One region of the Dermacoccus nishinomiyaensis genome, then DNA from elsewhere that is predicted to be linked to it. Evidence: riboswitches for the same ligand, from Rfam matches in the RefSeq annotation. Region 1 holds a riboswitch; each other region holds the start of a gene.
The links. A riboswitch is a leader RNA that binds a small molecule or an ion and turns the genes downstream of it on or off. The one in region 1 is predicted to bind S-adenosylmethionine.
Positions count from the first base shown of each region.

Region 2: linked by a shared signal. The riboswitch ahead of DYE07_RS03710 (aminotransferase class V-fold PLP-dependent enzyme) and the one ahead of DYE07_RS13970 (MetQ/NlpA family ABC transporter substrate-binding protein) in region 1 are both predicted to bind S-adenosylmethionine.
Region 3: linked by a shared signal. The riboswitch ahead of metX (homoserine O-acetyltransferase MetX) and the one ahead of DYE07_RS13970 (MetQ/NlpA family ABC transporter substrate-binding protein) in region 1 are both predicted to bind S-adenosylmethionine.
Region 4: linked by a shared signal. The riboswitch ahead of DYE07_RS07440 (TauD/TfdA dioxygenase family protein) and the one ahead of DYE07_RS13970 (MetQ/NlpA family ABC transporter substrate-binding protein) in region 1 are both predicted to bind S-adenosylmethionine.

Region 1 is NZ_UFXX01000002.1:469,929-477,775, reverse strand. Features, by position in the region: gene lysX (bifunctional lysylphosphatidylglycerol synthetase/lysine--tRNA ligase LysX) at 1-1,451, shown strand, start outside; gene DYE07_RS13985 (alpha/beta fold hydrolase) at 1,600-3,291, shown strand; gene DYE07_RS13980 (methionine ABC transporter permease) at 3,411-4,079, opposite strand; gene DYE07_RS13975 (methionine ABC transporter ATP-binding protein) at 4,076-5,149, opposite strand; gene DYE07_RS13970 (MetQ/NlpA family ABC transporter substrate-binding protein) at 5,146-6,153, opposite strand; SAM riboswitch class IV at 6,331-6,442, opposite strand; gene DYE07_RS13965 (neutral/alkaline non-lysosomal ceramidase C-terminal domain-containing protein) at 6,655-7,038, shown strand; gene msrA (peptide-methionine (S)-S-oxide reductase MsrA) at 7,106-7,753, opposite strand.
Region 2 is NZ_UFXX01000001.1:781,662-789,508, forward strand. Features, by position in the region: gene rimO (30S ribosomal protein S12 methylthiotransferase RimO) at 1-1,106, opposite strand, end outside; gene DYE07_RS03695 (TlpA family protein disulfide reductase) at 1,175-2,932, shown strand; gene DYE07_RS03700 (DNA translocase FtsK 4TM domain-containing protein) at 3,199-6,417, opposite strand; SAM riboswitch class IV at 6,738-6,852, shown strand; gene DYE07_RS03710 (aminotransferase class V-fold PLP-dependent enzyme) at 6,896-7,847, shown strand, end outside.
Region 3 is NZ_UFXX01000001.1:724,265-732,111, forward strand. Features, by position in the region: gene DYE07_RS03495 (RNA polymerase sigma factor) at 1-1,239, opposite strand, end outside; gene DYE07_RS03500 (universal stress protein) at 1,543-1,905, opposite strand; gene metX (homoserine O-acetyltransferase MetX) at 1,975-3,147, opposite strand; SAM riboswitch class IV at 3,182-3,289, opposite strand; gene DYE07_RS03510 (hypothetical protein) at 3,379-4,317, opposite strand; gene DYE07_RS03515 (EcsC family protein) at 4,589-5,275, opposite strand; gene DYE07_RS03520 (PAC2 family protein) at 5,403-6,332, opposite strand; gene DYE07_RS03525 (HIT family protein) at 6,406-6,849, opposite strand; gene hrpA (ATP-dependent RNA helicase HrpA) at 6,870-7,847, opposite strand, start outside.
Region 4 is NZ_UFXX01000001.1:1,601,045-1,608,891, reverse strand. Features, by position in the region: gene DYE07_RS07470 (GNAT family N-acetyltransferase) at 1-28, shown strand, start outside; gene DYE07_RS07465 (NADP-dependent oxidoreductase) at 225-1,235, shown strand; gene DYE07_RS07460 (FAD-binding protein) at 1,428-2,693, shown strand; gene DYE07_RS07455 (FAD-binding oxidoreductase) at 2,746-4,143, shown strand; gene DYE07_RS07450 (SAM-dependent methyltransferase) at 4,140-5,444, shown strand; gene DYE07_RS07445 (hypothetical protein) at 5,449-5,802, opposite strand; SAM riboswitch class IV at 5,965-6,092, shown strand; gene DYE07_RS07440 (TauD/TfdA dioxygenase family protein) at 6,103-7,080, shown strand; gene DYE07_RS07435 (GNAT family N-acetyltransferase) at 7,362-7,847, shown strand, end outside.

The DNA.
Region 1 (7,847 bases):
AGCTCGCCCACATGGAGGCCGGCGGCGTCGAAGGCTACCCCGTCGCAGTGCCGCGCACCGCGCGCATCGAGGACGTCGTCACGGCGCACGGCCGGCTTCCCGCCGATCACCGCACGGGCGAGCGCGTCTCCGTCACGGGGCGGGTGCGGGCCCTGCGCGACTTCGGTGGCGTCAGCTTCGTCGTGCTCGACGAGGACGGCGCCCGCCTCCAGGCGATGGCGACGCGCGACGTCACCCCGGCCGAGAAGTACGATCACTGGCGACACTGGATCGACCTCGGGGACATCGTCTCGGTGACGGGCGAGATCGTCACGTCGAAGCACGCAGAGCTGTCCGTGCACGTCAGCGACTGGCAGATGGCGGCGAAGTGCCTGAGCCCGATCCCCGACCTGCACTCACCGTTCCGCGACCCCGACGTGCGCGTCCGCAACCGCTCGCTCGACCTCATCGTCAACCGTGATTCGATGGACATGCTGCTGCGCCGATCACGCGGTGTGCGGGCGTTCCGTGACGCGTTCGACGCACTCGGGTACACCGAGGTGGAGACGCCGATGCTGCAGGCGGTGCACGGTGGGGCGTCCGCGCGCCCGTTCAAGACTCACATCAATGCTTACGGCATGGATCTGTTCATGCGCATCGCTCCCGAGCTGTACCTGAAGCGGCTCGCCGTCGGCGGGATGCAGAAGGTGTTCGAGCTGAACCGCAACTTCCGCAACGAGGGCGCAGACGCGACCCACAACCCCGAGTTCACCTCGCTCGAGGCCTACGACGCCTACGGCGATTACCTGACGATGCGCGACCTGACGCGCGAGGTGCTCCTCGCCGTCGCGCGGGCCGTCAACGGTGGGGAGTTCGCCGAACGCCTCCGCCCCGACGGCACCATCGAGCGTGTCGACCTGTCGGGGCAGTGGCCGACGATCCCCGTGCACGAAGCCGTCTCCAGGGCCTGCGGGGTGTTGCTGACGTCGGCGTCGTCGCGGGACGAGGTGGCTGCGGTCTGCGCGGCGCACGGCGTCGACGCGCCGCGCGAGAAGAGTGCGGGTGAACTCGTCGTCGAGCTGTACGACGAACTCGTCGAGGGCCAGACCATGTTCCCGACGTTCTACATCGACTTTCCCGTCGAGACGTCACCGCTCACCCGCGCGCATCGCGGCGACCCCAGGCTGTCGGAGCGCTGGGACCTCGTCGCGTTCGGCGCCGAGATCGGCACCGCCTACTCGGAGCTCGTCGACCCGATCGAACAGCGAAAGCGCCTGACGGAGCAGTCCCTCAAGGCCGCGGCCGGTGACGTCGAGGCGATGTCGCTCGACGAGGCGTTCCTCAGCGCTCTCGAGTACGCGATGCCGCCGACGGGTGGGCTCGGCATCGGCGTCGACCGCTCCATCATGATGATGCTCGGTGCGCCGATCCGTGCGACGCTCGCGTTTCCGTTCGTGCGCCCTCAGGGTTGATCACCCTTGTCGAGCGACATGCCTAGTGTGACGAACTTTACACAAAGGTTACACAGGGGAGACACACAGCGCATTCCAAGGGGCATGATCGAACACGGCGCCACACGCTCGTGGACGCGCGGTTCACCAGGCCATCCAGGGAGTACGCATGAAGAAGACCATCGGCGCCGTGGGCGCTGCGTTCAGCCTGCTGGGCGTCGGGCTGTCGGCCCCCGTCACGGCGGCGAGTTCCGTTCCCGCTCAGGGCGCGACGCCCACTGCGGACGCCTCCTCGTCCTACACCCCGCCGCCGGTCACCTGGGGTACCTGCGCGAACGCGCGCCTGAGCAAGGCCGGCGCCCAGTGCGGATTCGTCCAGGTGCCCCTCGACTACGCCAAGCCCAAGGGCGAGAAGATCAAGATCGCCGTCTCCCGCATCAAGCACAAGACGAGCGACGCCAAGAAGCAGGGCATCATGCTCGTCAACCCAGGTGGCCCGGGCGGCTCTGGTCTGACGCTGTCGCGCCTCGGCGGCGCCGTGCCCAACAAGGGCGGCGACCCGTACGACTGGATCGGCTTCGACCCGCGCGGCGTGGGCTCCAGCGTCCCGACCCTGGCCTGCGACGGCAACTACTTCGGCTACAACCGCCCTGACTACCGGGTGACGAAGGCCGGCACGTCGCAGGCCTGGCTGAAGAGGTCGGCCGCCTACTCCGCGTCGTGCTCCAAGGCTGCCGGTGCGAAGCTCATGCCGCACATGAAGACGATCGACAACGTGCGCGACATGGACTCGATCCGCAAGGCGCTCGGTGAGAAGCAGATCAACTTCTACGGCTTCAGCTACGGCACGTACCTCGGCCAGGTCTACGCCACGATGTTCCCGAAGCAGACGCGTCGCATGGTCATGGACGGTGTCGTCGACCCGCGCGACGTCTGGTACGACGCGAACCTCAACCAGGACATCGCGTTCGACAAGAACATGGACGTCTTCTTCGACTGGGTCGCGGGCAACGACGCGACGTACCACCTCGGCACGAGCGGCAAGGCCATCAAGAAGCAGTGGTATTCGATGCGCGACAAGCTCGCGAAGAAGCCCGCAAACGGCAAGATCGGACCTGACGAGTGGACCGACGCCTACCTCAACGCCGGTTACTACGTCTTCGGCTGGGAGGACGACGGCGCCGCCCTGGCCGCTGCGCTGCAGAAGGGTGACTTCGGCCCGACGACCGCGCTGTACGACGACGCCAACGGCTCCGGGCCGGGCTCGGACAACAGCTACGCGGTCTACCTCGGCACGCAGTGCACCGACGTCAAGTGGTCGAACGTGTGGAGCAAGTGGCTCTCGGACAACTCGAAGGTCGACAAGAAGGCGCCCTTCGAGACGTGGGCGAACGCCATGTTCAACCTCCCGTGCACGAGCTGGCCGGTCACGGCGACGAACGCGCAGGCCATGAAGATCGACGGTTCGAAGGTCGGGCCGGTGCTCCTCATCGCCGAGACCCACGACGGTGCGACGCCGTTCCCGGGCGCGCTCGAGGTGCGCAAGCGCTTCCCGAAGAGCGCTCTCATCGAGGGCGTCGGTGGAACGACGCACTCCGGTTCGCTCAATGGCATCGCCTGCACGGACGACAAGATCTCCGCCTACCTCCTCACCGGCGCGATGCCCGCGCGGACGGGTGGACCGGGCCACGCCGACGTCGAGTGCGACCCCGTGCCCCAGCCGGAGCCCGGCCCCGCCAACGAGGTGACGGACAGCGCGTCCAGCACGAAGAAGAAGCACCACCACGTCCAGCAGCGTGAGGGCATGCAGGCCGACCTGCGCTCGAGCCTGCAGAAGGTCGCCACCGTCGGCGCTCGCTGACGCACGGTTGGTCTGACGGACGCTGGTCTGACGCGTCCTGACGGCGAAGGGCCGCGATCATCCTCTTCGGATGGTCGCGGCCCTTCGTCATGCTCGCGCCGAGCGGCGCGGAGGGTGTCTCAGTGACGCAGCGCCTTGCGGGCCAGAGCGTTGCCGATGAACTGGGCGATCTGAACGAAGACGATGATGACGACGACGGCGGCCCACGTCACGGCCCAGTCGTAGCGGCGGTAACCGTAGGACAGGGCGAAGTCACCGATGCCGCCGCCGCCCATGGCGCCGACGACGGCCGTCATGTCGATGACCGCGACGAGCGCGAACGTGTAGCCGAGGATCAGCGGCGCCAGCGCCTCGGGGATGAGCACGGTGCGAATGATGCGCCACGGACTCGCCCCCATCGCCTGCGCCGCCTCGATGACGCCGGGGTCGACGCTCACGAGGTTCTGCTCGACGATGCGGCTGATGCCGAAGGTCGAGGCGATCGTCAGCGGGAAGATCATCGACTTCGCACCGATCGTCGAGCCCGTGACGGCGAGCGTCAACGGCCCGAGAGCGGCGGCGAAGATGATGAACGGGATCGGTCGGATGATGTTGACGAGGACGTTGAGCACTGTGTGCAGAACTCGGTTCTCGAGGATGCCGCCGCGTCGTGTGGTGTTGAGCAGCACGCCGAGGGCGAGGCCGAGCAGGCCGCCCATGATGATCGTCGCGCCGACCATGAGCAGCGTCTCGCCCACTGCGGTGACGATCGTGGGGCGCAGCGCCTCCCAATCGGTTGCGGGCATCATGCGGCGACCTCCTCGACGTCGGCGGCGAGACGCAGTTCGTCGAGCACGGTGGTGACGGCGTCGTCGTCGCCGCGCAGGGCGAGCGTCAACGTCGTCAGGGTGTCGTCCTTGAGCGGTGTGAGGCCGCCGTGCACGATCTCCGGTTCGACGCCGTGTGCGGACATGCGGGCCAGGACACGGCCGAACTCGCGCGGGTCGTGAACCGTCAGCGTCGCGAGGTGCCCGTCGTGGGCAGCGCGCAGCCGGGCGCTCTCGCGTGCGTCGGGCACGTTCCGCAGGGTGGCGTCGACGAGGCGGCGCGTCGCGTCCGCCTTCGGCGCGCCGAGGACGTCGACGGTGCGCCCGGACTCGACGATGCGGCCGGCCTCGAGGACGACGACGTCGTCGGCGAGTTCGCGCACGACGTCCATCTCGTGGGTGATGACGACGATCGTCACGCCGAGCTCGTCGTTGACGCGGCGCAGCAGCGCGAGGACGTCCTTCGTCGTGTCGGGGTCGAGCGCGGACGTGGACTCGTCGGCGAGCAGGATCTCCGGGTTCGTCGCGAGCGCACGGGCGATGCCGACGCGCTGCTTCTGCCCGCCTGAGAGCTCGTCGGGGTAGGCCCACGCCTTCTCGGTGAGCCCGACGAAGCTGAGCAGCTCGGTGATGCGCGCCTCCTGGCGCGCCTTGTCCCAGTCGGCGACCTCGAGGGGGTAGGCGACGTTGGCGTACACCGTGCGCGAGCGGATGAGGTTGAACTGCTGGAACACCATGCCGATGCGGCCGCGCAGCTCGCGCACCTGCTTCGCGGACAGCGACGCGAGGTCGACGCCGTCGATCTCGACGTGGCCGCGCGTCGGCGTCTCCAGCCCGTTGATGAGACGTACGAGGGTGCTCTTGCCGGCGCCGGAGAAACCGATGACGGCGACGATGCGTCCGCGCTCCACCTGCGTCGTGATGCCGTCGAGAGCCGTCACCCGGCTCTTGCCGCGGGTGAACGTCTTGCCGACGTCGTGGAAGGCGACGGCGGGCGGGGTGGCACTCGCCGGCGCGGCGGCCTTCGTCGGTGTGGGGGAGGGGCCCGTCACTTCGATCCCTTCGCCTTGATCTGGGCCTCGAGGTTCGCGAGGATGCCCTGCACCTCGGAGGCGGAGTTGTTCACGAGGACGCTCGTGCCCTTCGTGCGCTCCTCGATGAGCTTCTCGACGCTCGGGTCGTGGTAGGCCTTGACGAACTTGGCGTAGTCGGCGTTGTCCTTGTCCGCGGCGCGCGCGACGACGACGTTGATGTACGGCTTCGACGAGGCCGCATGCGGGTCGTCCTTGAACAGGGCCTTGCTCGGGTCGAGCTTCGCGTCCGCGGCGAAGTTGTTGTTGACGATCGCGCCGTCGACGGACGGCAGCGCGGCCGCGGTCTGCTCGGCGTTGACCGCTGTGACGGTGACCTTCGAGGCGCCAGCGTCGATGTCGGCCGGGGTCGACAGCGAGGTGCCACCACCCTTGAGCTTCAGCAGTCCGGCGCTCTGCAGCAGCAGCAAGGCGCGCGCCTGGTTCGTCGGATCGTTGGGGATGGCGATCTTGCCGCCCTGGGGGAACTGGCCGACGCTCGTGTGCTTCTTCGAGTACAGCGCCAGCGGGACGATGTACGTCGCCCCGATGGGCGTGAGGTTCTGCTTCGCCTTGGTGTTGTAGTCGGCGAGGAATTGCAGGTGCTGGAACTGGTTGAGGTCGACCTGGCCCTCGGAGAGCGCGGGGTTGGCCTGGGTGTAATCAGAGAAGTTGACCGGTTCGATGTCGAGGCCGTACTTGTCCTTGCCCACCTTGACGAGCTGGTTCCAGTACGGGTCCGACGCCTCCGTCGTGCCCACCTTGAGGTGGGTCAGCTTGTCGTCACTGCTCCCGCCGAGCACCTTGGCCCCGATGCCGGCGGCCAGCGCGACGACGAGGACGCCAGCGCCGATCGCGACGTACTTGCCGGTGTTGTTCTTCGGTTTCGGGGGCAGGGCGGTCGCGCCGTTCTCGGCGCTCGTGGCGTCATGCGTGGACGAGGCGGGCGTCGAGGTCTCGTCGGCGGGGGTGTGCTTGTCGGTCATGATCTCTCCTGGTGAGGCGGCAAGGATGCGAATGCGCGGGGCTGGCGCGGGTGCGCGGAGTCAGCGTGAAGGCGGGGCGCCGGGGTGGGGCGCGGTGCGCGGTGTCGTGCGGGGCATGCCTTTCGGGGCCTGGGCAGCGCAACGGAAGGCTCACGAGGATGCCGTCACGTTGGGTGCCGAGCGTGCTTGCCGCGTGGTCGACGCGGCCGGGTCATCACCTGGAGCACCCCGCCACGCGTGTGAGGGTTGCCGTCCGACCAGCCAGGGCTTTGCATCGGATCTCTTGACCAGCAGCGAGATTAGAGCCGCGCACGACAAAGCGTCAAGTTGTGGCACTGGAGATGAGACGTGGGCGAAGATTGTGACGTGCGACACGCGGCGTGGCTGATGCGGCGTCTTTCGCCGTCGAGGCTCGGGTGAGTGATTTCTTCACACAGCTTGGACGATCGTCTAGGTGGGTGATGAGTGTGACGTCGGCCACGCGCCGAGGGCCCCGGCGTCGTGTTCGACGACGTCCCACCCGGGCAGCACTTCGGTGACGTCCTGACTCAGCCGGACGCCACACGCTCGGCTGGTTCGAGCGTGCGGGCGGTCTTCCGCGGCGGCCACCCGAAGAATGACTTCCGCACGATGGGCACGTTCGTCAAGGTGCAGCGTCAGGTCGGCTCGTCGTGGGTCGACGTCCTCGACGACCACGACTGGGACACCGCGTACGTCTGGTCGCGCGAGGGCGTCTCGTACTCGCGATGCACCATGGAGCGGCGCATACGTCGCGGCACGCCCGCGAGCACGTATCGCCTCGTGCAGCAGGGCAACTGGAAGAACGGCTGGAACGGCAAGGTCAGTGCCCATACCGGAACGAGCCGGGCCTTCCAGGTGCGCTGAGACGGCCGGTGCGCCGCGGTGGCCGGTTGATCGGCCGCCGGCTCAGCAGCCGCCGTGCATGTCGTCGTCAGCGTGGCGGGAGGACATCCGTCTGCGCGGGCAGGTCGGCGACGCCGACGGGGCACGTGACGCCCTTGAAGCCGTGGTTGCAGTAGCCGCCAGGGTGCTTGGACAGGTACTGCTGGTGGTACAGCTCCGCCGGCCAGAAGGGGCCCGCCTCGTCGGCCGGGCGCATCTCGGTCGTGATGGCGCCGCGGCCCGCGTCGTCGAGTGCCTCTTGGAAGAGCGCGGACGTCTCGCGGGCAGCGCGCTCCTGCTGCGGCGTCGTCCAGTAGATCGCCGAGCGGTACTGCGTGCCGACGTCGTTGCCCTGCCGGTTCGCGGTCGTCGGGTCGTGGTTCTCCCAGAACGCCTTGAGAAGCTCGCGTTCGGACACGCGCGACGGGTCGTAGGCCACCATGACCGTCTCGGTGTGGCCCGTGCCGCCGTCACAGACGTCCTCGTACGTCGGCTCGGTGGCGTGGCCGCCCATGTACCCGACGGCCGTGGTGACGACGCCCGGAATCTTCCAGAAGATGCGTTCGGCGCCCCAGAAGCAGCCCATCGCGACGTACAGGGTCGCCGAGCCGTCGGGCAGTTCGGAGAACATCGGCACGTCGAGGACGTCGTGCAGGTCGCTCGCCTCGGGCGTTCGGGTGTGCTTTCGAGTGAACATGAGGTGCCTTTCCTCGGGTTCCGAGACAACACCGCCGGCGGTCGAGGCATTCCGGCCCGAGCCTCCGCCGGCATGAACGGGTTGTCGCACGATC
Region 2 (7,847 bases), on a different contig from region 1:
AGGCGCGCCGCGACGAGGAACTGTTCGAGTTCGTCGAGGTCCTTCTCACTCTCGCCCGGGAACCCGACGATGACGTTCGAACGGATGCCCGCGTTCGGCACGCGGCGACGCACGTCGTCGAGCAGGCTGAGGAAGGACTCGCGATCGCCGAAGCGCCGCATCGTGCGCAGCAACGGGCCGGAGGCGTGCTGGAACGAGATGTCGAAGTACGGCGCGATGCCAGGCGTGTTCGCCATGACGTCGAGCAGGTCGGGCCGGATCTCCGCGGGCTGCAGGTACGACACGCGCACACGTTCGATGCCGTCCACGGCGACGAGCTCGGGCAGCATCGTGTCGAGCAGGCGCAGGTCACCGAGGTCCTTGCCGTAGGAGGTCGAATTCTCCGAGACGAGGAAGACCTCCTTGACGTCGTGCTCACCGAGCCAGCGCGCCTCCGCGAGGACGTCGGCGGGGCGACGCGAGATGAACGCGCCGCGGAACGCGGGAATCGCGCAGAACGCGCACCGTCGGTCGCAGCCGCTCGCGATCTTCAGCGGCGCCCACGGGCGTCCGTCGAGGCGGGCACGGATGACGCGCGGCGTCGCGACGGGCGAGGCCACCTCGACGTCTGACGGCTCGCTGACCGGCGCACCGTGGCCGGGCAGCGCGAGACCGTCGGCGCCCTCCTGCCGCTTCGCGGGCGAGATCGGCAGTAGCTTGCGGCGGTCGCCTGGCATGTGCGCCTCGGGCTTGTGGCCGTTGAGCACCGACGTCAGGTGCGTCGACATGTCGGTGTAGGAATCGAAACCGAGCACCGCGTCGGCCTCGGGCAGCTGATCGGCGAGCTGCTTGCCGTAGCGCTCGGCGAGGCAGCCGACGGCGACGACGGCCTGCGTCCGCCCGGATTCCTTGAGTTCGTTCGCCTCGAGCAGCGCGTCGATCGAGTCCTTCTTCGCCTGCTCGACGAACCCGCACGTGTTGACGACGGCGACGTCCGCCTCTGCGGCATCGTCGACGAGCGTCCAGCCCTCCGCGGACAGACGCCCTGCGAGCTCTTCGGAGTCGACCTCGTTGCGCGCGCATCCGAGGGTGATGACGGCGACGCTGCGGGTGGGGGCGGAAGTCATGCTCGAAAGTCTAGTGGCGCCGCCCTCGCCCAAGGTTCGGCCCACGCCGAGCGACCTATCATTGGCGCGTGTATGACGCCCCTCTGATCGTCCCGGCCGTCCTCCTCGCGTTCGTGCTCCTCGTCTCCGGCGTCGCGAAGCTCGCGGATCTCGAGACCGCCGCCCAGGCCTTCACGAGCCTGCGCCTGCCGCGATTTCTCATGCGGTGGAAGGTGCCGACGCTGCTGCCGGTCGCCGAGATCGTGCTCGCGATCGCGCTCATCGTGACGTCGGGGTGGCTCGCGGCCGTGGTCAACGTAGCGGCCGTGCTGCTGTTCGTCGCCTACCTCGTCGTCATCGTGCGCGCGCTGGGCTTCGGCGAGCCCGTCACGTGCTCGTGCTTCGGCAAGCTCGGCCTCGGCTTCGTCGACCGACTCACTGCGGTACGCAACGTCGTCCTCGTCGCGCTCGCGGCGCTGTCGCTGTTCGACGCGGCGCGTGGTGACGGCGTCCTGGCGCGCCTGCGTGATTTCGACGGCGGCGAGTGGGCCTGGCTCGCGGGCGTGTTGGGCGCGGTGCTGCTGACGTGGCTCATCGCTGGCCACCGCGGCGACGACTCGGTGGCTTCTGCGGTCTCGGGCCCGGTGGCCACCGCGGGCGGCGGCGACGAGGACGACTACCTGCGCGTCCCCGTCCCCTTCGCCGCCGTCACGACGCCGGGCGGGCAGCGCGTGACCCTGCGCGATCTCGCGGCGCGTGAAGCCGTTCTGCTGCTCTTGGTGTCACCGACGTGCGGCTCGTGCATCGACGTCATCGAGCACGCGCGCACCTGGCAGCGCACCATGCCGGCGCTGCGCACGAGCCTCGTGCTGCCGATGGCGCCGCGCGAGGTCGTGCCGGGCCTCGACGACGCCGACGACTTCGACCTGCTCTTCGACGAGACGTACGCCGTCGCGCGGCTGTTCGGCGTCGGCACTCCCTCGGCCGTGCTGCTCGGCGCCGACGGCAAGCTCGCCGGCGGGCCGGTGGGCGGCACGAAGGACGTCATCGCTCTCGTGGGTGACATCGCCGACCAGCTCGATGCCGCGCCGAACGAGAACCCCGCCGACACCTCAACCGTGGGGGTTTCGGACGCCGCGCCATTGGACCCCGCAGTTGCCCCGGCCACCGGCGCCGCGGCCCCGAACCCTCCGAAGCCTCACGCGAGTGGCGCCCCGGCCGCCGACGCCGCCGCGTCGAGCGCCGTCGAGTCTCACGGGGTTGACGCCCTCACCGCTGAGACGCCCGTCGCCCCTGATGGCACTCGCGCCGGTGATGCCCCTGAATCTCCGGCCGCCTCCGTCAACCAAGCGCCTCAAGCCGCGGGCGTTCACAACGTCTCTGACCCCTCAGAGGCGAGCGACGATGATCTGCTCGACTACGTGCCGACGCCGACGCCGTTCATGATGTTCGAGGACGCGACGGGCGCGACGACGTCACTGCGACAGATTGGCGCGATGGGCCCAGCGATCTTTCTCTACGTCTCACCTTCGTGTGGGTCGTGTCTGCACGTCATGGACGCAGCGCCGGCTTGGCAGGAACAGCTCGGTGCCCTGCCGATCCACTACGTCGTCACGACGCAGCCGCAGGCGGACGTCATCGTCGAGCGCGGCACCGACCCGGCCCGTGTCATGATCGACGAGCCGCTCGCCATCTCACAGATGATGCGGGTCGGCACGCCGACGCTGTTCGCCGTCGGCCCGACGCAGGAACTCATCGCCGGCCCCGTCTCGGGATTCGATGCCATCGAGGCGACGATGCAGGACATCCTCACCGAGGTCGCCGCTGCCCGCCCGGCTCACTCCTGACGCACCCGTCCTGTCCCCTCGCAGACGTCCCCATCGGCGATTTACGTCCACGTTCGCGATTCCCGTCCTCTTCTGCGAACGGCGTCCACCTTCGCGATTCCTGTCCACAACGGCGATTCTTGGCCACCTTCATGGAAGTGACCAAGAATCGCGAATGTGGACGGGAATCGCACATGTGGATGTGATTCGCCGATGGGGACGGGAATCGCAGATGAGGACGCGCCCGAGCCGCCGGCGGGCGGGTCAGCGGCGGGCGGACGAGCGGGTCAGCGGGCGTTGCTCGTGAGGTTCCAGGCGTCCTCAGAACCGTCGTCATCGGACGAGTCGTGCCCGTCGTAGTACTGCTCGCCCGGCTCGGCGAGGTCGGCCTGCGACTGCGCGACGAGGTCGATCGGCCCCGCTCCCATCGAACCGCCCGCACCCATCGAGCCGGGTGCACCCGTGGAACCCCCGGAGCCGCCCGAACCCCTACCGCCGAGGGCGTCGTCCTCGTCAGCATCCGCGAAACCGTCGCCACCCGACGCATCGGGCACGTCCTCGCCCTTGAGCAACGCGAGCGTCTGCGGCAAGTCGTCGGGCTTGACGAGCACGTCGCGCGCCTTCGACCCCTCGGACGGGCCGACGATGGCGCGCGATTCGAGCAGGTCCATGAGGCGCCCGGCCTTCGCGAATCCGACGCGCAGCTTGCGCTGCAGCATCGAGGTCGATCCGAACTGTGTCGTGACGACGAGTTCGGCGGCCTGCAGCAGCACGTCGAGGTCGTCGCCGATGTCGTCGTCGATCTCCTTCTTCGGCGCGACCTGCGCGACGTCCTCGCGGTAGTTCGGCGCGAGCTGGCTCTTGACGTGCGCGACGACGGCGTGGATCTCGGATTCGTTGACCCATGCGCCCTGCACGCGCATCGGCTTGCTCGCACCCATCGGCAGGAACAGCGCGTCACCCTGACCGAGCAGCTTCTCGGCACCGGGCTGGTCGAGCACGACGCGGCTGTCGGCGAGCGACGACGTCGCGAACGCCAGGCGCGACGGCACGTTGGCCTTGATGATGCCGGTGACGACGTCGACGGACGGGCGCTGCGTCGCGAGGATGAGGTGAATGCCCGCGGCACGCGCGAGCTGCGTGATGCGCTGGATCGACGCCTCGACGTCGCGCGGCGCGACGAGCATGAGGTCGGCGAGCTCGTCGACGACGACGAGCAGGTAGGGGTACGGCGCGAGCTTGCGCTTGCTGTCGGGCGGCAGCTGCACCTTGCCCGCGCGCACCGCCTTGTTGAACTCGTCGATGTGCTTGTAGCCGAACGCGGCCAGGTCGTCATAGCGTGCGTCCATCTCGCGCACGACCCACTCGAGTGCCTCGGCGGCCTTCTTCGGGTTCGTGATGATCGGCGTGATGAGGTGCGGGATGCCCTCGTACGCCGTCAGTTCGACGCGCTTGGGGTCGACGAGCACCATGCGCACCTCTTCGGGCGTGGCCCGCATGAGCAACGACGTGATCATCGAGTTGACGAAGCTCGACTTACCGGCGCCCGTCGCACCCGCGACGAGCATGTGCGGCATCTTCGCGAGGTTCGCGACGACGTAGCCGCCCTCGACGTCCTTGCCGACACCCATGACCATCGGGTGCGTGTTGTTGCGCGCCGCCTGGCTGCGCAGCACGTCGCCGAGGCTGACGAGTTCCTTGTCGGCGTTCGGGATCTCGATACCGATGGCCTTCTTGCCGGGGATCGGCGACAGGATGCGCACGTCGGCGCTCGCGACGGCGTACGAGATGTTCTTGCTCAACCCCGTCACACGGTCGACCTTGACGCCGGGGCCGAGTTCGACCTCGTAGCGCGTCACCGTCGGGCCGCGCGTGAACCCGCTGACGACGGCGTCGATACCGAACTGCTCGAGTACCTCGGTCAGCGCGTCGACGACGCGGTCGTTCGCGGCGGAACGCTCCTTGGGCGGGGTCCCCTGTTCGAGGACGTTCGAATCGGGCAGCGTGTACGTGACGTCGCCGCCCATTGCGAGCTGCTCGACACGAGGTGGAAGCTGTTCGGTGGGCTGAGCCTCCACCTGACGTTGAGGGACGGCTGCGGCCGGCGCAGCCTGCTCGACGCGCGTGGCACCGGCATCCTGACGGGCCGCCGCGGCCTTCGGCGACTCCCCCGGCCGCTGTGCCGACGCCGGGCGCGACGCCTGCGCCGCACGTGCGGAGGCCTGGTCGACGACGGCATCGTCGACGGAATCCATGGGTGCGGAGCGGCGCGCTGCCCCACCTGCCGCCTCCCCTGCCGGCGACGCTCCGGAGCGCGATGCCCGGGCTCGCGCGAGCGCAGCGGCGCTCGCGTCGCCGGCGCGCTCGTCGTCAGAGCCGCCGTCGGGCATCTCTCGCGTCTGATCGACGCCCGCCGGGGCGCCGTCGATCGTGTCGATGTCGTAGATCTGCTGCTCACCGCGACGGCGGTTGAGCGGGTTGCGTGATGTGCCACGGCCCTTGCCGCGCGGTCCCTTGCCGACGACCTCGGCGGCCTGCTCGTAGGGCTCATCGCCGCGCCGGGCGTCGTCACCCGCGCCGCGACGCGAGCCGCCCCGCGCGCGGTTGCCGATGTCGGCGCCGTGCAGGTCGTCGGCGACGGCGTCACGCTGAAGCAGCTCGCCCTCGTCGTCGCGTTCATCGAGGGGGTGGCCGAAGATCTGCGCCTCGACCTCGCGGATGCGCTGCGGGATGCGATTGACGGGCGTGCGCGTCAGCACGAGGAAACCGAAGAACGACACGAGCGCGAGGATGATGCCCGCGCCCCACACCGTGAGCGCGGCAGACAGCGGCCCTCCCGTGATGACGCCGAGGATGCCGCCTGCGCCGCGCACCGCGGTCGAATCCCCTGTCGACGGACGCCCGCCGACGAGGTGGGCGATCCCCGTCGAGCCGAGCGCGAGGATCGTCAGCCCGATCGTCATGCGGTTGGTCGGCTGGTGCCCCCGCGGGTGGCGGAACATGTGGATGGCCATGCCGGTGAGGACGACGGGCAGGACGTAGGCGATGACGCCGAACGTGCCGGCCGCGACGGCGTGGACGACGTCCCCGAACATGCCGGGCAGCCCCCACCACTCCCTTGCAGCGACGACGATGCCGAGGGCGAGGAGGGCGAAACCGAGCCCGTCGCGACGGTGTTCGGGTTCGAGGTCAGAAGCGGCGGCGCCGACGCGGCGGACGGTGCCGCCGGCGACGTGCGAAACACCCATCCACGCGCCACGAGCAGCGCGACCGGACGCGGAGGGACGCGCTTCAGCAGCCCCTCGCGACGAGCCGGTCTTGCGCGCGGGTGCATTCTTCGTCGTGCCGCCCGAACGTGGTGCGCTCGACTTCGGCGGGGTCGTGCGGGCGCGCGTCGTCGAGGCCGCAGATGCGCCGGCCGGGCGCGAGCTCTTGGCGCGCGGCTGCGAAGAGGCCTTCTTCGCGACGAGGACGCTGTCGTTCGCTGGTCTGTTTCGGGTCGCCACCCCGCAAGGCTAGTGGGGGTTCCGGCCGTTTTCGCGGACCCACGCCGTGACAAGGGTCCAATGGTGACGGCGGGTCGGCTCGACACCTTCGAATCCGCGTCCCGATGCGCTGGCGCGTTGACGCGCTCGCATCCGACAGCGCCCTGACCCGTGTCGGAGGCGCCGCCAGCTGCCCGGGGGACCACGGGCATCCCCACCGCGAGACGCCGACTCTTGCGCGCGGCGCTCGCCATCCGCGATCCCACAGGTGATCTCACGATGCGAACCTCTGGCCGCACGTCGGTGGACGCGGCGGAGGGCCGGGTGCGAGCGTTCACGTAGGTCATGAGTTTCAGCGCACAGCCCCGGCTTGCTGGACGGCAACCCTCCACCGCGGTGGGGTGCTCCGGGTGACGACCTGGCCGCCACCAGCACCGGTGTCGGCAAGCGCGGGCCGAGCCATCTGGCGACGGCGAGGCCCCTGACTCGAGGAGCCTCGATGCCCCGTTCTGCCATTCTCTCGATCCTTGACTCCGACGCGCGCCGCCACGCTGCGAGCCACACGAGCCACACGAGCCGCCCCGCTCACGCCGTAACCCCCGGGGCTCCCGTCGCGGACCCCGAGCGTCACCACACCCAGCCCGCGCACCCCGGCGGGTCCCGTCGCGAGACGCCCGCAACTACCCATCATCGCGCGGACGCGCCGCAGCAGGCCAATGCCTCCCTGGCCACGATCGGCGCCGATCTCGGCGTCGCGACGCTCGACGGGCGCGTCGTCGAGCACGCGAACTTCGACCATGGCGCGACGGCTCCCGCGCTGCAGGCCGTCGCACGGGCCGTCGACACGACCCTGCGCACGTACGGTTCGGTGCATCGCGGTGCGGGACGGGCGTCGCAGCTGACGACCCGGTGGTACGAGGAGGCTCGGCAGGAGGTCGCCGCGTTCGTGGGCGCGCGCGAGGACGACGTCACCGTCTTCACGCGCAACACCTCGGATGCGCTCAACCTGTTGGCCCACTGTCTGCCGCAACAGACGCAGGTCTTCGTGTTCCGCTCGATGCACCACGCGGCGCTGCTGCCGTGGGCGGACGAGCGGACGACGCGGCTGCCGATCCCTCACTCTCACGCCGAGGCTGAGGGTTACCTCGACGTCGCTCTGGCGGAATTCCGCGCCCACAACGATGCTCCCGTGTTGGTCCTCATCACCGGCGCCTGCAACGTGACGGGCGAGGTGTGGCCCATCGAGCGCCTCGCCGCCGTCGCCCGCCGGCATGAGGCGCGGACGGCTCTCGACGCCGCGCAGCTCGCCCCGCACCGCCGCGTCGACATCGACGCCTGGGGCATCGACTACGTCGCTCTGTCCGGCCACAAGGCCTACGCGCCGTACGGTTCAGGAGCCCTCGTCGGGCGCCGCGACTGGCTCGACACCGCCCCTCCGTACTTCCGCGCCG
Region 3 (7,847 bases), on a different contig from region 1:
GCCCAGGTCCTGAAGCATCTGACGCTGCACGCGAGCCAGCTTGTTGATGACCTCGACCATGTGCACCGGGATGCGGATGGTGCGCGCCTGGTCGGCCATGGCACGCGTGATGGCCTGACGGATCCACCACGTCGCGTACGTCGAGAACTTGTAGCCCTTGGTGTAGTCGAACTTCTCGACCGCGCGGATGAGGCCGAGGTTGCCCTCCTGGATGAGGTCGAGGAAGAGCATGCCGCGACCCGTGTAACGCTTGGCCAGCGACACGACGAGACGCAGGTTGGCCTCGAGGAGGTGGTTCTTCGCGTTCTTGCCGTCCGAGGCGATCCACCACAGCTCGCGCTTGAGCTTCATGTCCATCTTGACGCCCGACTCGAGCTTCTGCTCGGCGAACAGGCCGGCCTCGATGCGCTTCGCGAGCTCGACCTCCTGCTCGGCGTTGAGCAGGGCGACCTTGCCGATCTGCTTGAGGTAGTCCTTGACCGGGTCGGCCGTCGCACCCGCCGTCACGACCTGCTGGGCCGGCGCGTCATCCTCGTCACCCGGACGCAGGACGAAGCCGCCCTTCTCGTCTTCGGCCTCGCCGGCGGGCTTCTTCGCCTCGTCGACCTCCTCGGCGCCTGCCTCGACGTCCGTCACGACGACGTCGTCGATCTCGACGTCCTCGGCGACGACCTCGTCCGGCTCGCCAGCGGATGCTTTCTTGGCGGTGGTCTTCTTCGCGGTCGTCGACTTGGCCGCGGTGGCCTTCTTCGCCGTCGCCTTCTTGGCGGTGGTCTTCTTGGCGGCCGCCTTCTTCGCGGGGGCCTCACTCGCCTCGTCGGCGGTGACGTTCTCGTCGAGCTCGACGTCGGTCTCCGCCTCTACGGCCTTCTTCGCCGCCGTCTTTTTGACGGCAGCCTTCTTCGCGGTCGTCGTCTTGGCCGCGGTGGTCTTCTTCGCGGCAGCGGTCTTCGTCGCCGTCTTCTTGGCAGTCGACTTCTTCGCCGCGCTCTTGCGCCCGGTCGTCGTGGCGACGGCCTGGGCCGCGTGAACCTCGTCGAGCACGATCTCGATGCCCTCGGCCCCCAGCGCCTTCAGCACCGCCTTCTGCTTGGCCATGGAGATCTTCGCTTCTTCGAGGGCGGTCTTCAGCACCACGCTGTCGACCGTGCCGCTCGCGCGCCCCTGCTCGAACAGAGCAATGACCGCGGGATGGTCGATGTCCGCGGGAAGCGCGGGGGTCTGAGCCGTTTCGGACACTGAGGTCACCAACTACCTTCCGAGAGTGCACAACGCATCGGGCAGGCGCAATCGCGCGCCGAGCGCTTCGTACGAGGGAAGAGACGAACCACGGGGGCGGGATCCGACGAGAGCCGGTTGCCCGAGACTCACCTGAGCTCGCCTGGCACCGTGGTGCCTGATTCGATCCCCCGCGTCGCTTCTTTCACCATTATAGAACTCTGGGTCGAGAACCGCAGAATCACGGGGTTCAACGCCCCTGCGTGCGCGGGTGTTCCCGACCTGACGCAAGCGCGTCAGGCCGGGGTTGGGAGCAGCGCGAGATCAGTGCGCTGTGGGCTTGACCGCGAGGACGGGGCACGGCGCGTCGAGCAGCAGCCGCTGAGCGCTCGAACCGAGGATCAGCTTGCCGACGGGCGTGCGGCGACGCAGCCCGATGACGAGCAGCGCCGGGTCGAGTTCGGCCACCTCGTCGAGGATCACCTCGACCGCGTCCTGGCCCTCCTCCACCTGCACGACGCGGCCGCCGACCGCGTCCGCACTCTCCTGCGCGGCAGCGCGCGCGTCGTCGCTCGGGACGGTCGAGACGAGTACGAGCGGGCGCCCCAGCACACTCGACTGACGCACGGCCTCGGCCACCGCGGCCTCACCCTCCGGGCCCGGAGCGAAACTGACGACGACGGACATGCGCAACCCCTGTTCTGCGACTGTGGCGATCGGCTCACACGCTACCCGAGGTGCCGCGAGCGCCCGCCGTCACGCCACGGGACGGACGCGGCCCGCCTCGGCCGTGAGCGGCCGAGCGATGACCTCGCGCACGAGCGCCGCGATCTGGTCGGCCTCGATGAGGAAACCGTCGTGACCGTGCGGCGAGTGGATGAGACGCAGCCGTCCGCGCCCGTGAGCCCGGACGATGTCGGCGGAGGCACTGACCGGGAACAGCCGATCGGAGTCGACCGCGGCGACGACGAGCTCACCCCCGAACACCCGAAGCGCAGGCTCGATGCCGCCGCGGCCGCGGCCGACGTCGTGCGTCGCCATCGCCTGCGTGAGCCGCACATAACTCATGGCGTCGAACCGCGCAACGAGTTTCGCGGCGTGGTGCTCGAGATAGCTCTCGACGGCGAACAGGCCGCCGTCGAGCGTGCGGTCCGCTCCCTGCGACTCGCGCCCGAACCGCTCCTGCAACTCGTGCGCGCTGCGGTAGGAGGTGTGCGCGATCTGGCGGGCGAGCCCGAGCCCCGACGTCGGGAAGACGCCCTGCTCGAGGTAGCCGCCACCCCGGAAATCCGGGTCAGCTTCGATTGCCCGCACCTGCGTGTGCCCCCACGCGATCTGGTCGGCGCCCGCCGCCGCGCAGCTCGCGACGACGAGGGCGCGCTGCACCCGATGCGGGAAGGTCGCCACCCACTCCGCGGCGCGCATCCCGCCGAAGGAGCCGCCGATGACAGTGTGGAAGCGCGCGATGCCGAGAGCGTCGGCGACCCGCGCCTCGGCGCGCGCCTGATCCCTGACGCTGACGTGTGGGAAGCGCCCGCCCCACACCCGGCCGTCTGGTGCGAGCGACATGGGGCCCGTGCTGCCGCGACAGCCGCCGAGCACGTTGATCGCCACGACGAACAGCTCGTCGGTGTCGAGGGGCGCGCCGGGGCCGATGAGACCAGGCCACCACCCCGCCGTCGGCTGCCCGGGGCCGACCGGCCCGACGACGTGCGAGTCTCCGGTCAGGGCGTGCTCGACGAGGACGGCGTTGCTCGCGTCGTCGTTCAGCTCGCCCCAGCACTCGTACGTCATGACGACGTCGGGCAGGGCGGCGCCGTTCTCCAGCGTCAGGGTGCCGATGTGGACGGCACGTGCGTGCGGGTTGAACCCGTCGTCGGTGAGGGGCGCCGCGGAGTCGGCCACGGCGAGGCGACGGTGCGAAACCATGACGTCCTCGATTCCGAGGTGGGTCGCAACCCACCTCTCGCGCTTGCCGCCCACGGGCGGCCCTGTCGTCACCCGGGGCACCCCGCCGCGAGGGAGGTTGCCGCTCAGCAAGCCGGGGCTTGTGTCGCTGAAACTCTTGACCTGCGACACAGTAGGCGGCCCTGCCCGCGGCTTCCATCGCCCGCGCGGCGACGTCCACGATGTGGCGCGCTCCCCCAACCGGCACGCTCGTCAGGCGACGGAACTCTGCCGAGCCTTCGTGTGGAGCGCACCGACGGCCTGCTCGTACGACAACCCCGTGCCTGTGATGTCGCGCAGCAGTTGCCCCAATGACGTCCGTCCGATGCGCAGCGACGCCGCGGCGCACGCACCGGCTCCTCGCAGGTCGCCTTCGCGCCAGGTCGCGGCGGCCTCGAGGGCCTTCCACGCGGCGCGGCCGTGGCGCGGCACGAGCGGCAGCCAAGTTCGCAGGCACGCGCTCGTCATCAGCGGGCCCGTCTCGCCGAGCGGCATGCCCGGGCTCAGCAGACGGAACAGTTCGGGTGCGACGCACAGGAGGATCTCATCGCGCGTCGGGCCGTCGACGACAGCGTCGGCGAGCACCTGCAGGTCGGCGCTGCGGGAGCGTCGCCGGGTGCCCGACGCGGTGTCGGGGACGTCGCACAACCGTGCCCAGGCGGCTCGGACGTCGACGACGCTGGGAACGGGGCGCGCGGTGGCGGCCATGGCCTCGCCGCCGCGGCGGACGTGGCGAAGCTGCTCGCGGGTCTGCTCTGACAGGGACGGGATCTCGTGGATCGCGCCGTCACAGCAGCCGAGCTCGCATTCGATGGCCCACCAGTGCTCGTCGCTGGCACCGAGGACGTGGTGCAGCGGCACGCGGCGCTCGATGCGTTTCGCGAGGGCCGCGATGTCGACGCGGCCCGGCTCGCAGCGATAGGCGATGGCGATGGCGGCCTGCGCACCCATCGTCGCGCGCCGCTCAGCGACGACGTCGAGCATGTGCGCCGTCTCCCCGTCGCACGCATCGTCCGCCCAGCCGAGCACCCCCGCGAGCGCACCGTCACGTTCGAACAGGACGATGACGGCGCCCGCCCCCTCGGAGCCGACGAGATCGGGAAGGCCTGCCACCAGGGCGCTGAGGCCCTTGAGTCGTGTTGTTGTCTTCATGCCCCCAGCGAAACCCATGACGCCACCCGCGCGCTGACCACGAGCCACAAACCTGTGGACGAGGCATCCTGCGGGCCGCGAAACGGGCCGTAGCCGTCACACCTGTGGGTGAGTGGGCCGTTCGAGCAAGGCCAGGCGGGGGTTCGCGGCCCCCAGATCGTCGCCCGGAAGCCCGTTGATGCGCACGGACGACACATCGCCGAACCGGCCCGGACACGCCGAACGCCACCCGTCGAAGACGAGTGGCGTTCGAGGTGGAATCAGGGAGACGTCAGGCTGACGGCGGGATCTGCGCGACGAAGTCGCGACGCGCCGACTGGGCGATCTTGCGGATGAGGACGACATCGAGGCCGCCACCGATGAAGCCGCCCGCCACGGGGATGAGGCGCGGAATGCGCGTGAGGAAGCGACGCCCCACCTGCGAGCCGAGACGGAACGCAACTGACTTGTTCACGACGGCGAGCGCCGCCGGCGGCAGCTTGCGCGTGGCGACGTTCGTCGCGACGCCACCCGTCATCGGGCCGAGGCCCTTGAGGACCTGCGTCGCGTCCGCACCGATGAGGTCGAGCAGGATCGCCGAGCGCACGGCTGGGTCGTCGACGTCGTGACCGTTGATGGCGGCGATTGCCGCGACCATGCGCGTCGCGACGGTGTAGAAACCGATGACGTTCGCGGGCAGTGCCACGGGGAGCGTGACGAAACCGCCGAGGTTGGTGACGAAGCCGTTCGCGCCCGCGAGCTTCGTGTGTGATGCGACGACGTCGTCCATCGCCGCTTCCTTGGAGCCCGCCTTCTTCATCGCCTCGTCGGCGACGGCGCGGGCCGACTTGAACGTCGCCACGCCCCCGATGCCCACCGAGATGAGGTGCTGCGCCAGGGTGTTGGCCGTCGAGTCGAGCATGCCCGACGATTTCTCGGGGGCTGCAGGAGCCTTCTTGTCTTGACCGAATCCGAACATGAGGTGATCCTCCCAAGTTGGCGGGGGCCCGGCAAGCCACCGCAGGGGTGGCCGCAGCCAGGCGAGCGTTGCGAAGCCCGCGTGGCCGTCGGCTCAGACCGACGGCCGGCGAGAAGCGCTCGCGGGCTCACAACGAGCCCTTGGTGCCCGGATCCTCTCCCTCGGCGCGCAGGAACTGCTCCAGCTCGGCGCCGATCTCGTCTGCGCTCGGCAGGTCGTTCATCTCGGCGGCGAGGAGCGAGCGTCGACGACGACCCTCGGTGAAGGCGTCGTACTGCCGCTCGAGGCCCTCGACGACCTCGGTGACCTCGTCGTTCTCGCTGATCTGCTTGGCGATGTCGGCGCGATGCAGCCCGGCGATCGCGGCGAGCTCCTGAGCGGGGATCGCCAGCCCCGTCAGCCCGCAGACGGCCTCGAGCGCGGCGAGCGCGGCGTCCGCGAACTCGACCTGCGTGAGGTAGTGCGGCACGTGGAGCGCGAAACCTGCGGTGTCCATGCCTGCCTCGGCGAGCCGGATGTGCATGAGCCCTTCGGCACTCGAGGGCACCTGGACGTTGCCGAAGAGCGGCTCGTTCTCCGTCAGCAGACGCTGATCGGAGGCGAAACGCGTGAAACCGACCGGGCGCGTGTGCGGCACCGCCATCGGGATGCCGTGCGCGCTCACCATGAGCGAGACGCCGAGGTTCGCCGCGAGGATGCGGACGGCCTCGCTGACGCGCTCCCACTGGTAGTCCGGCTCGGGGCCGGCGAGCAGCAGGAACGGCGTGCCTTCGGCGTCGACGAGGCGGTACAGCACGAGAGCCGGGTCGTCGTACTCGCTGTAGCGGTCGCGATCGAACGTCATCATCGGGCGGCGACCGCGGTAGTCGAGCAACTGGTCGACGTCGAACGACGCGACGACCGTGTGCTCAAGCGTGCCCAGCATGTGCGCCGTCATCAACTTCTGTGTGTTGCCCGCGTCGATGAAACCGCCCAGCGAGACCACGAGGGTCGAGGCGCTCTGCTCGGCGAGCGGGGTGTCGGTCTCGATGCGGAACAGTTGCGTGGGATCAAGCACGTCGTACTCCTTCGTCAGGTGCTCACCGTTCAACGCCCCGCGCGCGGGGATGATTCCCCCACGCCGCGGCCACTCAGGTCTGCGGCGACGCGGCGTCCGGAACGGTCTCGGCATGACCGTCGGTGCGCAACTGCGCCCGCAGCGCCTCGGCATTCTCGGCGAGGATCTGCTGGTCCTGGCCGCGCGTGACGGCGTGCGGGTCGAACTCGGCCGGGCTCTGCGTCGGCCACACGTGCAGGTGCAGGTGCGGCACCTCGTACCCCTCGACGAGCAGGCCGACGCGCTGCGCCTGCCACGCGCGCTGCTGCGCCTGACCGATGATCTGCGCGACACCCGTGAGATGCGCGAAGATGCTCGGCGGCGCCTGCGTCCATTCGACGATCTCCCCGCGCGGCACGACGACCGTGTGCCCGTCGGTGATGGGGTCGATGACGAGGAACGCCACGCACACCTCGTCCTGCCAGACGAAGTGCGCCGGGATGTCGCCGTCGATGATCTTGCTGAAGATGCTCGCCATGGCCTCCAACCTACGCCCGATCAGCGGGCCTCCGCAGCGTCCATCGCCTTGTAGATCCGCTTCTCGGACACCGGGTGAGCGGTGCCCAGACGCTGCGCGAACTGGCTGACGGCAAGCTCCTCGATCATCCAGCGGATGTCGAGCACGTCGGCGTCCCCACGGCGCTCGGGGCGCAGCCCGGCGACCATGTCGTCGTACTCACGTCGGACGGTCGCGACGAGGTCGGCGCGGTCGGCGTCACGCACGAGATCGGTGACGCCCTTGTCGAGCCGCTCGAGCATGCCCCGCACGTAGCGATCGAGGTGACCGAGGCGCGCCAACCCGGTCTCGGCGACGAAACCGGGATGGATGAGCGCGACGAGGTGAGCGGCGACGTCGTCGTGCAACGCCTTCGCCGCGGGCGCCGTCAATCGTGACAGCCCGAGCTGCACCTCGGCGGCGTGCTCGAGCACGGGCGCGAGCTTCTCGGCCGCCTCGAGCACGAGCGGGGCCACCTGCTGACGGATCGCCGTGAGGGCCGCGTCGAACTGCTCTGCGTCGCGCACCTCGCGCCCGGGCATGCCTTCGATGACGGAGTCGACGGCGGCCGCGAGGACGTCGTCCATGAGGGCGTCCATCGAACCGTGCGGGTTGTTGCCGAGCGCGAGCTTCTGCCGGTTGCTCATGAGGCCGAGGATTCGCTTCCACGGCACCTGCGTGTTGAGCAGCAGCAGACGGCGGGTGCCGAGCCGAGTGGCCTGGCGCGCCTCGGACTCGGTGCCGAGCACCTCGACAGCGACGTCACGGCCGTGGTCGACGACAGCCGGGAAGCCCGTCATCCGCTGGCGGCCGGCCGACTTCGTGAACTGGCGGGGCAGCTCACCGAACGTCCACTGCGTCAGCCCCTGCTGCTCGAGGTCTCCGGCCGCCTTCGCGATCGACTGACGCAGACGCCCGGCGAGTTCGTCCTGCAGCGCCGCGAGATCCTTGCTCTCACGGATCTTGCGGCCCCGCTCATC
Region 4 (7,847 bases), on a different contig from region 1:
CCAGCTGAAACTGCGCGACCACCACTGACGCGCTGCGTCCCTGAAGGCCCGCCCCTCCGCGATTGTCGTCCCCATCTGCGATTCGGCCATCTTCGCAAGCGGCGTCCTCATCCGCGATTTCGGTCACATTCGCCCTTGAATCGACCGTCGTGGACCGTGGATACGCAGGGGGCTTCGACCGGCTCGGTTGGAGCGTTGTCGGTGGCCCGTGGCAATGTGAGGGCATGACGACTTCTCAGATGATCGTGCTCGCATCGCGCCCCCATGGCGCGCCCACCTCCGACAACTTCCGCCTCGAGACGCGGGAACTCCCCGCCCTCAGCGACGGCGAACTGCTCGTGCGTAACACCGTCATGAGCGTCGACCCGTACATGCGTGGCCGCATGAACGACGTGAAGTCCTATGTCCCGCCGTTCCAGATCGACGAGCCCCTCGACGGCGGCGCGGTCGGCGAGGTCGTCGAATCCCGCGCTGAGGGTTTCGCGGAGGGTGACCTCGTCCTCCATGGCCTCGGCTGGCGCGACATGGCCGTCGTGCCCGCGAAGGCGGCACGCAAGGTTTCGACGAACGTCGGTGGCGCGCAGGTGTCGCCGTCCGCCTACCTGGGCGCGCTCGGCATGCCCGGCATCACGGCGTACGGCGGACTCATGCGCGTCGGTGAATTCCACTCCGGCGACGCGGTGTTCGTCTCCGGCGCGGCCGGTGCCGTCGGCTCGCTCGTCGGTCAGATCGCGAAACTCGAGGGTGCGTCCCGCGTCATCGGTTCGGCGGGCTCCGCACAGAAGATCGCGCGTCTCGAGGAGCTCGGTTTCGACGCCGCCTTCAACTACAAGGACGGTGACGTCCGCGGCCTGCTCAAGAACGCCGCGCCGGAGGGCATCGACGTCTACTTCGACAACGTCGGGGGCGACCACCTCGAGGCGGCCATCTCGTCGATGAACACCCACGGGCGCATCGCGATGTGCGGCGCCATCGCGCAGTACAACTCGACGGAGCCGCCCGCCGCGCCGCGCAACCTCGCGCTCGTCATCGGCAAGCGCATCACGATCCGCGGGTTCATCCAGAGCGACTTCCGCGACCTCGTGCCCGAGTTCCAGCAGAAGATGGCGACGTGGCTCGCCGATGGCTCGGTTCAGTGGGACGAGACGGTCGTCGAGGGCCTGGAGAACGCGCCGCAGGCGTTCATGGACCTGCTGAACGGCGCCAACACCGGCAAGATGGTCGTCTCGATCTGATCGTTCGACTCCCGTCGCGCCACGCCCCGCAGGGCGGCGCATGCGACGTGAGATCCAGCTGCGTCACCAACGTCCGGGTGAGTCAGTCCTGACTGACTCACCCGGACACGAGTGACTCACTCGCCGGTAGAGCCAGCACCCCGGCCTCGAGCACCCCGGGCGAGCGCCGTCGGGCGGGTATAACGTCGGGGGATGAGCGCGCTCCCTGCCACGAACTGGGCCGGCACCGTCGTCTTCGAAGCACGCGAGCGATACGCGCCGCGGACGACGTCGCAGGTGCAGGATGCGGTCTGCCGGGCAGCGGCCGACGGTGGGCGGCTGAGGGTGGTCGGCACCGGCCACAGCTTCAACGACATCGCCGACACAGACGGCGTGCAGCTCAGCCTCCTCGACCTCGAGCGTCGCATCGACCTCGACGAGGACGCACGCTGCGTCACCATCGACGGCGGCGCCACGTATGCGCAGGTCAACGCCGTTCTCGCGCAGCGTGGTTGGGCGCTCGAGAACCTTGCGTCACTGCCGCACATCACCGTCGCCGGGGCCATCGCGACGGCGACGCATGGCTCCGGATGGGAGCGTCCGAGCCTCGCGTCTGCGGTGCGTTCGCTCACCCACGTCACCGCTGCGGGCGATCTGCACACGATGACGCGCGGCGAACCCGGGTTCGAGCACTATCCCGTGCATCTCGGTCTGTTCGGGCCCGTCGTCGAGTTGATCCTCGACGTCGTGCCCGCGTTCGACATCGCGACGACGGTGTACGAAGGGCTCGAATACGACGCCCTCGTCGACCATCTCGACGACCTGACGCGCCCGCTCTACTCGTTCAGCATCGCCCCCGACTGGAGCGACGGCGGTCGGGCGTTGCTCTTCGCCAAGCGTCCGCGCGGCGTCGATGCTCCGGCTCAGCTCGCCGGCGCCCGCGCCGCGACGAGCCCTCGTCACCCGAGCCCAGGCGCTGATCCCGTCGCGGTGACTGAGCAGCTCGGTGTTCACGGGCCGAGCGCCGAACGGCTGACTCACTTCCGCAGCGACTTCGCCCCCAGCGTCGGCGACGAGGTGCAGAGCGAGTACTTCGTTTCACGTGAAACGGTCGCGGACGCCCTGCGAGCGCTGCCACGGTTCGCCGATGTCTTCGCCCGCCTCGCGCACTCGATGGAGATCCGCGCCGTCGCCGGCGACAGCCTCAGTGCGAGCCCGTTCGCCACCGGCGAGATGCTCGCCATCCACCTCACCTGGCGCCGCGACCCGGACGCCGTCCGCCGTGAACTGCCGGCCCTCGAAGCTGCACTCGGCCACCCGCGTCCGCACTGGGGCAAGTTGCACGCGGCACCGCCGCAGCAGCTCAGCGAACAGTTCCCCGGACTGCATGCCCTCGACGGCGAGGCGCGTCGGCATGACCCGTCCGGCATGTTCCGCAACGCCTGGGTCGAGCGGCTGCTCGGGAATGAGCCGGCCTGATTTGGTGCTGCAACCGGGGCAGGCGTAACTTCCTGAGACGTGGAGAGCATAGATGTTCGATAAGAAAAAACAGCCCAGTGTGGAACTGGCCGGTGAGGCCGCTCACGCCTCTGCCGTCGCGCAGTTGAGGGCCTCCTTCGAAGCCATCCCCGCCGGCGCCACGGTGCGCCTCGCGAAGAAGACCTCGAACCTCTTCCGTCCGCGTGAGAAAGCGAAGGTAGGCCTCGACGTCAGCGGCCTCACGGGCGTCATCAGCATCGACGCCGACGCTCGCACGGCCGACGTCCAGGGCATGTGCACGTACGAGAACCTCGTCGACGCCACGCTCGAGCACGGCCTCATGCCGCTCGTCGTCCCGCAGTTGCGCACGATCACCCTCGGCGGCGCCGTCACCGGCCTCGGCATCGAGTCGACGTCGTTCAAGAACGGACTGCCGCACGAGTCCGTCCTCGAGATGGACATCCTCACCGGCACCGGCGAGCTGCTCACCGCCTCGCCGACCAACGAGCACGCCGACCTCTTCCGCGCCTTCCCCAACAGCTACGGCAGCCTGGGCTACGCGACGCGTCTGCGCATCGAACTGCAGCCGATCGGTGACCTCGTCGAGACGCGCAACGTGCGGTTCGCGAGCGTCGCAGCCATGACGCGAGCGATCGACGCCATCGTCGAGACCCGCGAGTGGCAGGGCGAACGCGTCGACGGCCTCGACGGCATGATCGTCAGCAAGGACGAGGCCTATCTCGTGCTCGCCAACTTCTTCCCCGAGACGCGCCGCCGCCCGAGCGACTACACGGGGCAGAACATCTTCTACAAGAGCATCAGTGAGCTCGACCGCGACACCTTGAGCGCGCACGACTACATCTGGCGTTGGGACACCGACTGGTTCTGGTGCTCCGACGCGTTCTTCGCACAGAACCCGAAGGTGCGACGCGTGTGGCCGCGCAAGTACCGTCGCAGCGACTTCTACCACCGCATCGTCGGGTGGGAGAACCGCTGGGGCTTCGCCGCGAAGATCGACGAGATGCGCGGCGAACTGCCGCGCGAGCGCGTCGTGCAGGACGTCGAGGTGCCCCTCGAACAGCTCGAGACGTTCATGCCGTGGTTCGACGAGCACGTCGGCATGACGCCCGTGTGGGTGTGCCCGCTGCGCCTGCGCGGCGACGACGCGTGGCCGCTGTACCAGCTCGAACCGAACCGCACGTACGTCAACGTCGGGTTCTGGGGCACCGTCGCCATCACCCCCGGGCGGGCTGACGGCGACGTCAACCGCGACATCGAGGCCGTGCTGCCGACGATGCACGGCCACAAGTCGCTCTATTCCGACGTCTACTACGACGCCGAGACGTTCGAAGAGCTGTACGGCGCAGACGAATACCGCCGCATGAAGACGAAGTACGACCCGCAGGGCCGCCTTCCTGAGTTCGCTGACAAGATGAGGACGCACGCATGAGCCAGACCACGACCGCCACCCCCCTCGTCGCCCAGGCCGTCCAGGCCGTGTTGGAGGAGCCGTTGCCCTTCCGCATCACGGCGTACGACGGCACCGACATCGGCCCGCGCGACAGCGACATCGCCGTGCGTGTCGAGAGCGAGGAGGGGCTGCGCTACCTCCTCAGCGCCCCTGGCGATCTCGGCCTCGCCCGCGCCTATCTGACGGGCACGCTGACCGGCACCGGTTTCCACCCTGGTGACCCCTACGAGGTGTTCAGCCGCATCAAGCGTGACGTGCGCACGAAGCAGCTGACGCCGAAGGGCGTCGCGTCGGCGCTCGCGCCCGTCGTCAAGCAGCTGGGGCCGAAGGCGTTCGTCCACCCGCCGCTGCCCGAGGTCGAGAACGAGCCCCGCTGGAAGCGCCACCTCGCCAAGGTGAACCCGGTGGGTCGCGCCGCCGACTCGATCAAGCACCACTATGACGTCTCGAACGCGTTCTACGAGAAGGTGCTCGGTGACTCGATGGCCTACACGTGTGCCGTGTTCGACACGCCGGACGACACCCTCGAGGAAGCGCAGGAGCGCAAGTTCGCCCTCGTTGCCGACAAGCTCGACCTGCAGCCCGGCCAACGGCTGCTCGACGTCGGCTGCGGCTGGGGCGGCATGGCGATGCACGCCGCTCGCGAGCGCGGCGTCCACGTCATAGGCGTCACCCTGAGCAAGGAGCAGGCCGAGTGGGGTCAGCGCGCCGTGCGTGAGGCGGGCCTCGAGAGCCTCGTCGAGATCCGCCACGGCGACTACCGCGACGTCACCGAGACGGGCTTCGACGCCGTCAGCTCGATCGGCCTCACGGAGCACATCGGCGTGAAGAACTACGCCAACTACTTCTCGTTCCTGCACTCGAAGCTGCGCGACGGTGGCCGCCTGCTCAACCACTGCATCACGCGTCGCGACGACACGGCATCGGCCAAGCCGGAGCCGTTCACCGATCGCTATGTCTTCCCCGACGGCGAGCTCGCCTCGCCGGGGCGGCTCATCAGGGAGTGCCACGACGCCGGTTTCGAGGTTCAGCACGACGAGAACCTGCGCCTGTCGTACGCCCTGACGCTGCGCGACTGGTGCCGCAACCTCGAGGCGAACTGGGATTTCTGCGTCGCCGAGGCGGGCCTGCCGACCGCGAAGGTGTGGGGCATCTACATGGCCGGTTCACGCCTCGGGTTCGAGGAGGGCTGGCTGCACCTGCACCAGGTGCTCGCCACGAAGACGACCGACAACGGCGACAACGGCGGCTACCCGCTGGGCTCGCACTGGGCACCCTGAGCTCTCACTGGCGGTGCTGAGCGGCTGCCCGTTGCCCGTCCAGACGTAGGCGACGCGCAATCATGACGGTGGGGGTGATGCCGACGAGCATCGCCGCCACCGTCATGATCTGCGTCCACGCGAACGCGTTCTGGAACGAACTGTTCGCGATGGCGACGGCCGCCGAGCGCAGGTTGAACGCGAGGATCGCGGCGCGGGCCCCTGACGCGCGGCGTGTGCGCGCCCAGTAGACGAGAGCGCCGACGGCCGGCGCGAGCAGCGACCACATGTACGCGCTCAAATCGCTGCCACCATGCGACTTCACGAACTCGACCGTGACGATCGACGCTCCGATCTCGAACACGGTCACGGCGATCATGAACCATCGATCACCGCTGCTCACGGAAGGGGGAGTGCTCCACGGGCGTTCTGCTCTCAGTATGGCCGCCCGGGTGCGGCGGGCCCCTGACGAATGTCACGGTGTGGCCGCCGTTGATGCATAACTCGACCTTTATGTTTGGCCAGTGCTACGTTATGTGTGGGTCACGAGCCCCGGCGCGAAGTCTCGGCTGGCCGGGCGGCAACCCCCATGCGAACGCACACGCGCGCCGGGGTGCCCCGAGTAACGACCCGGCCGCCCGTCGACCGACGCGGCGGCAAGCGCAACGAAGGGTCTGCCATGACACTCCTCGACACCACGCCCGACACGAACGTCGACTCCGCGAGCGGCGCACCGACGGGTGTTCCGACGAGCGCAGCGGCGCGCCACGGCGGCACCGTCGCGACGCCCGGGCTGCGCATCGAACGCCTCGGCCCGGCGTTCGGCGCAATCGTCCACGGCGTCGACCTCGCGCAGGTCGACGACGCGATAGCGTTCGACCTGCGCCGCGCGCTGCTCGCGCACAAGGTGCTCTTCTTCCGGGGTCAGGACGCGTTCGACGACGACGCTCAGGTGCGCCTCGGAAACCTGCTCGGCGAGCTGACGGCGGGCCACCCCGTCGCGGGCACGCACGAGCGCAAGGAGATCTACTCGATCGACTCCTCCGACCCCGAGTTCTCGTTCTCCGACGAGTGGCACACGGATGTCACGTTCATGAAGGAGCCGCCGGCCATCAGCGTCCTGCGCGCCGTGACGCTGCCGGACTACGGCGGCGACACCTCCTGGGCCGACGCGCAGGCGGCGTACGACTCGCTGTCGGAGCCGTTCCGCGGCCTCGTCGACCAGCTCGTCGCCGCCCACGACGGCAACCGCGAATGGGGCGCCTACCTGCGCAAGAACGGTGGGCAGGAGTGGAGCGGCGAGGTCGTCACCGAGCTGCCCGTCGTCGAGCACCCCGTCGTGCGTGTGCACCCCGAGACGGGCCGTCGCGGGTTGTTCGTCAACCCCGGTTTCACCTCCCACATCGTCGGCGTGTCGCAGGCCGAGTCGCGGGCGATCCTCGACGTGCTGTACGCGCACCTGACGCAGCCCGAACACACCATCCGCCACCGTTGGGCGCCCGGCGACGTCGGCATCTGGGACAACCGCGCGACGTCGCACTACGCGAACCGCGACTACGTCGACGCCAACCTTGGCCCGCGCGCCATGAGGCGCGTGACGGTCGGTGGCGACAAGCCCGTCGGCGTCAATGGCCTGACGGGTGGCGCAGCTGCCTGACGGTGTGAGCTGACATGGCGCGGTGCGGGTCTCTGGGGCCCGCATCGCGTCGTCATGTACCCCTCTGCGATTTTCGTCCCCCTTCGCGAATCCCGTCCCCATCGGCGAATCCCGTCCCCATCGGCGAATCCCGTCCCCATCGGCGAATCCGGTCCCCATCGGCGAATCCGGTCCCCATCGGCGATTTTCGTCCCCATCGGCGATTTGCGTGTGTACATTCGTCCAGCCGGCCGTCGGGAAAATCGGTCGCCGGGGGCGTCGCACGGTGATGGAATGACGGGATGCTGACGCTCATCAGGCCCGACGCCGCTCGCTACGACGACTGGAAGGACGCATTCGACGAGTTCGGCGCGACGCCGAAAGACGGCACGGGCTATCGTCGCGACGACGTCGTCGACACGTCGCGCGCCGGGTTCGACGCCTACCTCACCGATCGTGCGCGCCAGGGCGATACGACCGTCGCGCCGCCTGAGGGATTCGTGCACTGCAGCTATTTCTGGGTGCTCGACGGCCCGCGGGCGGGGGAGGGTGACATCGTCGGCTTTCTGGCCCTGCGTCACACCCTCACCGAGGTGCTGTATGAGGCGATCGGTCACATCGGCTACTCGGTGCGTCCCAGCGCTCGTGGGCGGGGCGTCGCCGCGGGCGCGCTGATGCTCGGTCTCGACGAGGCGCGGGCGCTCGGCGTCGAACAGGTGCTGGTGTGCTGCAGCACCGAGAATCCGGCGTCACGTGCCGTCATCGAGAAGTGCGGCGGGCAGTTCGAG